2 regions of the Paraburkholderia sp. PREW-6R genome follow, and region 1 is predicted to be linked to the other one. Evidence: predicted binding sites of a transcription regulator. Region 1 holds the regulator's gene; the other holds the start of a gene.
The links. The regulator FNR, encoded in region 1, switches genes on or off when oxygen is low (the NO sensors DNR and NnrR bind a similar motif). The targets are predictions, from matches to a motif close to TTGATNNNNATCAA.

Region 1 (3,417 bases):
TGCTCGTTGGGTTGTTTCTGGCCGTCTACGCGGGGCGTGAGGTCTGCCGCCAACGCAGGTAGATCGACAGCCAGGAGAGAGAAAATTCCGCAAGCCGCGCGCACCCTACCGGGTTCGTGGCCGCGTGTGCATCTTCGGCGCGGCGATCGACGCAACGGCGGCCGCTCCATGGATTAAGTGGCTAGAGCGCGCGACTGCTCGCGGCAAGTGTGCTCTGTTAATGCCTGTACCGTTTCGAGCGCACACGAGCCGTCGCGGATCCCGCTACTCCGCTCATCTCAATTCTTCACGCACCGGAATCCCGCATACACATACTGGTAATGCGGCTGGAACCAGTTGCGGAATTCCGGCCGCAGCATGCAGCGTGCGGTGCGAGCCGAGCCGCCTTTAATCACGTAATGCTGGCCGTCGAAGAAATTCGCTGAATAACCGGGATAGAACGGAAACGCTTCGAACGCCGGCAACGCGTCGAATACGGTCGATGTCCACTCCCAACCATTGCCGAACTGCCCTTCCACGCCGAACGTGCTGACGTTGTCCGGATGCTCGTCGACCGGATGCGGATCCCAGCTTCGAAAATCGAAATTGCCCGACGCCGCATGCGGCGCGCCGTGCGCTGCGCGCTGCCATTGCGCCTCGGTGGGCAACGACTTGCCGGCCCACCGCGCGTAGGCGCTCGCTTCGGCATGACTGACGTAGACCGGCCAGTCGAGCGGCAGCGGCACTTCGTCGAACATCGTGCGCAGCGTCCAACTGGCTTGTTCGCCCGGCACCTCGTGCCTGGTCCAGCCGGCAGGATGGCCGATCTGCTCGGCTTCCTTCCACGCCCAATCTTTTTCCGACCACCACTTCGGCTCGTGATAACCGCCAGCCTCGATGAATTCGCAAAACGCCCCGTTCGTTACCATGTGACGGTCGATCTCGAACGCAGGCACTTCCACGCGCAATTCGCCGAACTCGTTGTCCCAACCGAAGCGGCCGCTGTCGCGCGGCATGCCGAGCACCGCACTGCCCGCGGGCACGCTGACCATTGACGAGAGCGCGGCGCGCGGTTCCGCTCGCGTTCTCACGGGCTCGCGAAGATGGGTCACCTTCTGCTCGATTGGCAGTTGATGCAGCATGTACGCGAGCGTTTCAGCATGCATCAGCCGATGCTCGATCGCGACGTTCAGCAACTGCTCGCTGACGAGCGCGTCTTCGCTGCTCGCGAGCCGTGCGGAATCCGCCAGCGCATCCAGTTCGCGATCGATCTGCTCGCGCGCGCGCGACGCATATTCGCGAACGGCGTCGAGCGACGGCCAGTCGGCCGGTTGGTCGGTAGGGAAGCCACCGTCGACGGGATCGATGCCGAAAGCGAACAGCTGGTCGAGGTGCGGATCAAACGCCGGCAGATCAACCAGACGCTGGTCGAACAGATTGCGTTCGAACGCTTCGAGGTGGCCGATATAGAACACGATCCGGTGGCGCTCACGGATCGGCCGTTCGTAGAGGAATTCCGGTTTGACAATGGCAAACAGGGCGTCGGTGACTTGACGCGCGTCGATCAGACGCTGGACTAGCGGGTGATGCGGAGCGGGATCACGATTCATTTCGCCGGGTCTCCTTGCGGGGGACGGACCTGAAACTCTACCTGCTCGCAGGAGCCATGCCAAGGCAAAAAACGTGTGGGGAGGTGTGCAGCCGGAACCGTGGCGGCGCACGCCACGTACCGGAATCCTGCTTACACCTGGCGTAACCCGTCCAGATCGACAATACGGATATGTTTGCCCTGTGTATCGATTAGCCCGCGCTTTTGAAATCTTGACAGGGTGCGGCTCACGGTTTCGAGCGTCATGCCGAGGTAGCTGCCCATGTCCTCACGTGTCATGCGCAGGTTGAATTCCGCTGACGAATAACCGCGCTGACCGTTGCGCTCCGACACGTCGAGCAGAAATGCGGCGACCCGCTCATCCGCCGACAGTGAGCCGAGCACCATCATCTGCGCGGCCTCGCGGACAATCTGTTCGCCGAGCAATTTGTGCAAACGCTCCTGCATGGAGCTGATTTCACGACACAGCGATTTCAACGCGATATACGGCACGATGCATACGGTGCTGTCTTCCAGCGCCACCGCGCTGCACGCATGGATGTCCTCGCTGATGCCGTCGAGGCCGAGCGCTTCGCCAGCGAGACGCAGACCGGTGACCTGCTCGCGCCCGTCACGATGCGCCATCAAGGTTTTCAAGGAGCCGGAACGCACCGCGTAGATATTGTCGAAGCGGTCGCCGCTGCGATAAAGCGCTTCGCCGCGCTGAACACTGCGCGCGGAACAGATCAGCGTTTCCAGTTTCGAGAGTTCATCGGGCGCGAGGCCTTGCGGCATGCACAGCTGGCGCATCGAACAGTTCGAGCAGCGCGCGGCCGTGCGCGCCGTTGCTCGCGGCGGCGGCGCGCGGCGCCCGGCACGCGACGACGATGAGTGCAGCGCGGTCTCGGCGGCGCCGGCGGAGCGTGGAACAGCGTTGGGAGTGAGCATGGTTTGCAGCCATTGATCGAAGGTGATGGCTGATTGTCCCACCCGTCGCCGGCATGACTGAGCGACAAAACGACGCGCGCAATCAGTTAGGCATCTTGAGCAAGGTCAGGTTGTGCGCGTGCGGGTTTTGCATTGCTTGACACAGGCGAATCGTCGCGCCGTGTGACTCACGTGTCTTACTGATGACTGCCTGCCGCGGACGGAATCAGCAGCACGGGCAAGCTTGCCTGGCGCACGCAGCGTTCGGCAACGCTGCCCAGAATAAGCCGCTGGACGCCGCGCCGGCCGTGTGTGCCCATGACGAGCAGGTCGGCATTGAACTGGGCGGCGGCTTTCAGCACGGCCGTTGAAACATCATCGAGCGACGACGCTTCGCCGACGACCATTTCTCCTTTGACGCCTTGCCCGGCCATGGCCATGGCGAATTCGGCACCGAGCTCCTTACCTTCCTCGAGCAGCCGGTTACGCAGCACGGATGGATCGTAACCCGGTGCTTCGAAATAAATCGGCGTATTTTCGACGACATAAAACGGTTGCAATTGCGCGCCGTGCGCTTTGGCAAGGGCAAGCGCTGCATCGAACGCACGGCGTGAAGTCTGGCTGCCGTCGACCGCTACGAGAATGCGTGTGTACATATCGACTCCGCGTGGCAAAAAGATCGAATGTCATGGCCGGTGAAGCCGGTGTTGACGATTAATCGTTACTGCAAGCATGGATGATCGACGAAAAAGGTTTAGTGAATGTGGAGGTAGATCAAACGCTTCGTACATCGTGCGCGCCGCCTGCGCGACGGCGGCGCGCACGATGCTCGATCCTCACCACGGGCCGCATGCGTGTCACGCACTTAAAGGCGATGCGCCCCGTTCCGACACGCACGGCCAGCGCAACGGTATTTCCGCCGC
Region 2 (3,417 bases), on a different replicon from region 1:
AATGCACGGCTGCAACTGAGCTTTAAATACCGCATCCGCATTCCGGACGATCTGCGCTCGAAGTCGCTGCTCGACAACCTGTACTTCGCGTACACGCAAACGTCGATCTGGGATCTTTCCGCCGACTCGCGGCCGTTTCGCGATACCACCTACAGCCCCCAGCTGTTCTATTACGTGCCGGACACCGGCTGGCACAGCTCGTGGTTCACGCGCATGGGTTTCGCAGCGGGCGTGAGTCACGAGTCGAACGGCAAGGCTGGCGACGACTCGCGCAGTATCAACATGCCGTTCATCCGGCCGACGTGGGAATTCGGCGACCTGACGGCGAACCATCTGACCGTGTCGCCGAAAATCTATTACTACCTGGGTACGAGCAACAACCCGGATATCGCCGACTATCGCGGTTATGTCGATCTGCTCGTGAAGTATGGAAGCCCTGACGGCTGGCAGCTTGCCACCACGGTGCGCAAGGGCACGAAGCACTGGTACGGCAGCGTCGACACGCAGTTCACTTACCCGCTTGCGAAACTGCTCGGCAGCGCGTGGGGCGGCTATGTGTGGGTCGGCTATTTCAACGGGTACGGGGAGGACCTGCTCGATTACAACAACCGTCAACACTGGATTGCGCGAGTCGGGTACAGCATTGCGCGGTGATTGAGCGGACAACTTGCGCGAATGCGCGGCGCACGCTGCCAGCCGTGCATCGATCACGGCCAACGGGTCCGTCACGGCGAACCTTGCGGCCGGCATCGGTTAACATAGCGGAACTCTGCTTCTGCGCTCAAGGTTTCCGATGGCTTCGAATCTCCACGATCTTCCCGACAGCCCGTGCATCGGCGTCTGTTCCACGCTTTTCGACGACATCTGCAAAGGCTGCGGCCGCACCGCAGCCGAAGTGTCCAACTGGGTGTTCCTCAGCGACGAGGAAAAGCGCGCGGTCTGGACGCGCATCGAGCAGGACGGCACCGCGATGCGCTTCAAAAACGACAAGCTGTAACCGGCGGCTCACAGCACTAGAACCGCATACCCACACCTAGCCCGACCACCACCGGGTCGATACTCAGGCGGCCTAACGCCTCGCCGCCGAGCGATGCATCGGTGTGCATCCAGATCTTCTTGATGTCCGCGTTGACGAACAGCGACTTCGTCACCTGCACGTCGACGCCGGCCTGCAACGCCGGCCCAAAGCTGTGATTCGTGATCGAAATCGGCGCGCCGCCGGCGTTCAGACCGTTGTTGTAGAAGAGCGTGTAGTTCAATCCCGCGCCCACATACGGACGAATCCGCCCTGCATGGTTGAAGTGATACTGGAGCAATAGGGTGGGCGGCAACACGTTGACCCCGCCGAGACTGCCGAGGCTCGACGTCAGCTGATGACGCGACGTGCCGAGAATCAGCTCGACGCCGAGGTAGTCGCGAATCATGTAGGTGAAATCCAGCTCGGGCACGATCGCGTTATTCACATCGACGTTCAACGCCGACAGGGAATGCGTCGTCCCCACATCCGGCATGATGCTGATGGCCCGCAGACGCACGAGCACATCGCCCGCGTGAATGCCGTTCATCGAGTCATTGCTGGTGGCGGTGGTGCCGGTGCTGCCTGCGCCATCGCCCGCGTCTGCGGCATGCGCGAGCGGCGCGAGCGTGCCCGCGACTAACAGACTGGCCGAAATCACCGTGGTCCGGATGCGGCTGCCGAATGAGTGCTTCATGTGCTCCCCGAGCGTGTTGTACGTGCGGGGATTGTCGAAGCAATCACGGGTCCGCACGTTGACCCGCGTCAACCCAGCGAATACACCAGGCGACCTGCGACAGCCGGTCGCGTCGTGTTCGTTGGCAGCCAGTCGATCAGATCATGGACGCTCGACGAATTCGAGTGCCAGCACAAGCGCCAACACATTCGACAATGGTAGGACGGGCGTGTTGTAGCACGTCGTCTTTCTCAAGAATCTTCGTTTCTAGCGATGCGGAGCGCAGGAGTCAGGGTCTTTTCAGGCCGCGTGCCGGCGGCCGCGCGCCATGAAAAAAGCCCGCTTCAAGGAAGCGGGCTTGGTGTGCGACGCGTGGAAACTGGAATCGGCGACGCGCTTACTGCACGCCCTGGCTCGCCAGGAAATCCTCGTAATTCCCGCCGAAGTCGTTCAACGTACCATCCGTTTTCACTTCGATGATCCGGTTCGCGAGGCCGCTCACGAACTCACGGTCGTGCGACACGAAAATCAGCGTGCCTTCGAATTTGTCCAGCGCGATCTGCAGCGATTCGATCGACTCCATGTCCATGTGATTGGTCGGCTCGTCCATCAGCAGCACGTTGTGGCGGCCCAGCATCAGCTTGCCCCAGATCATGCGGCCCTTCTCACCGCCGGAAAGCACCTTGACCGATTTGCGGATGTCGTCGGCATTAAAAAGCAGACGGCCGAGCGTGCCACGCACCATCTGTTCGTCGTCCCCTTCCTGGCGATAGCCGTCGATCCAGTCCATCAGCGTGACGTCGTCAGGAAACTCTTCATACGTGTCCTGCGGCATATAGCCGATGTTCGCATTTTCGGCCCACTTCACCGTGCCGTGATTGAGCTGCAGCTTGCCGAGCAGCGAGCGCAACAGCGTCGTCTTGCCTGCGCCGTTCTCGCCGATGATTGCGATACGCTCGCCCGGTTGCACGCTGATGCTGAAGTTAGTAAAGATCGGCCGCTCGTACTTCTTCGAAATGCTGTCGGCCACCACGGCAATGTTGTGCAGCTTCTTTTCGAACTCGAAGCGGATGAACGGGTTCTGACGCGACGACGGCTTGAATTCCTCGATCTTGATCTTGTCGATCATCTTCAACCGGCTGGTGGCCTGGCGCGCTTTCGACTTGTTGGCCGAGAAGCGGCGCACGAAGTCCTGCAGGTCGGCGACACGTTCCTTGGCCTTTGCATTGGCGGCCTGCTGACGCTCGCGCGCCTGCGTGCTGGCGAGCATGTAGTCGTCGTAATTGCCCGGGTACACCTTCAGCGTGCCGTAGTCCATGTCGGCCATGTGCGTGCACACCTGGTTCAGGAAGTGTCGATCGTGCGAGATGATGATCATCGTCGAGTTGTACTGGTTGAGCATGTCTTCCAGCCAGCGGATCGAGTTGATGTCCAGGTTGTTGGTCGGCTCGTCCAGCAGCAGCACGTCCGGCTTCGAAAACAGCGCCTGTGCGAGCAACACGCGCAATTTCCAGCCCGGCGCGACGTTGCTCATCGGGCCGTTGTGATCCTCGATTGCAATGCCGATGCCCAGCAGCAGCTCGCCCGCGCGCGCTTCCGCCGTGTAACCGTCGTACTCGGCGAATTTCGCTTCGAGTTCGGCGGCGTGCATGTAGTCGTCGTCGGTGGCGTCGGGGTTGGCGTAAATCGCGTCCCGCTCGGTCATGGCGGCCCACATCTCGGTGTG

Region 2: AAGS40_RS08015 (OmpW family outer membrane protein) is a predicted target of FNR. The motif match lies at 1,771-1,784, and genes of this name have one in related genera.

What each region holds. Positions count from the first base shown of each region.
Region 1 covers NZ_CP155074.1:303,259-306,675, forward strand. Annotated here, with positions in the region: gene AAGS40_RS16655 (hypothetical protein) at 1-62, shown strand, start outside; gene AAGS40_RS16660 (SUMF1/EgtB/PvdO family nonheme iron enzyme) at 279-1,589, opposite strand; gene fnr (fumarate/nitrate reduction transcriptional regulator Fnr) at 1,721-2,515, opposite strand; gene AAGS40_RS16670 (universal stress protein) at 2,692-3,150, opposite strand.
Region 2 covers NZ_CP155073.1:1,855,040-1,858,456, forward strand. Annotated here, with positions in the region: gene AAGS40_RS08005 (phospholipase A) at 1-654, shown strand, start outside; gene AAGS40_RS08010 (DUF1289 domain-containing protein) at 794-997, shown strand; gene AAGS40_RS08015 (OmpW family outer membrane protein) at 1,014-1,712, opposite strand; gene AAGS40_RS08020 (ABC-F family ATPase) at 2,089-3,417, opposite strand, start outside.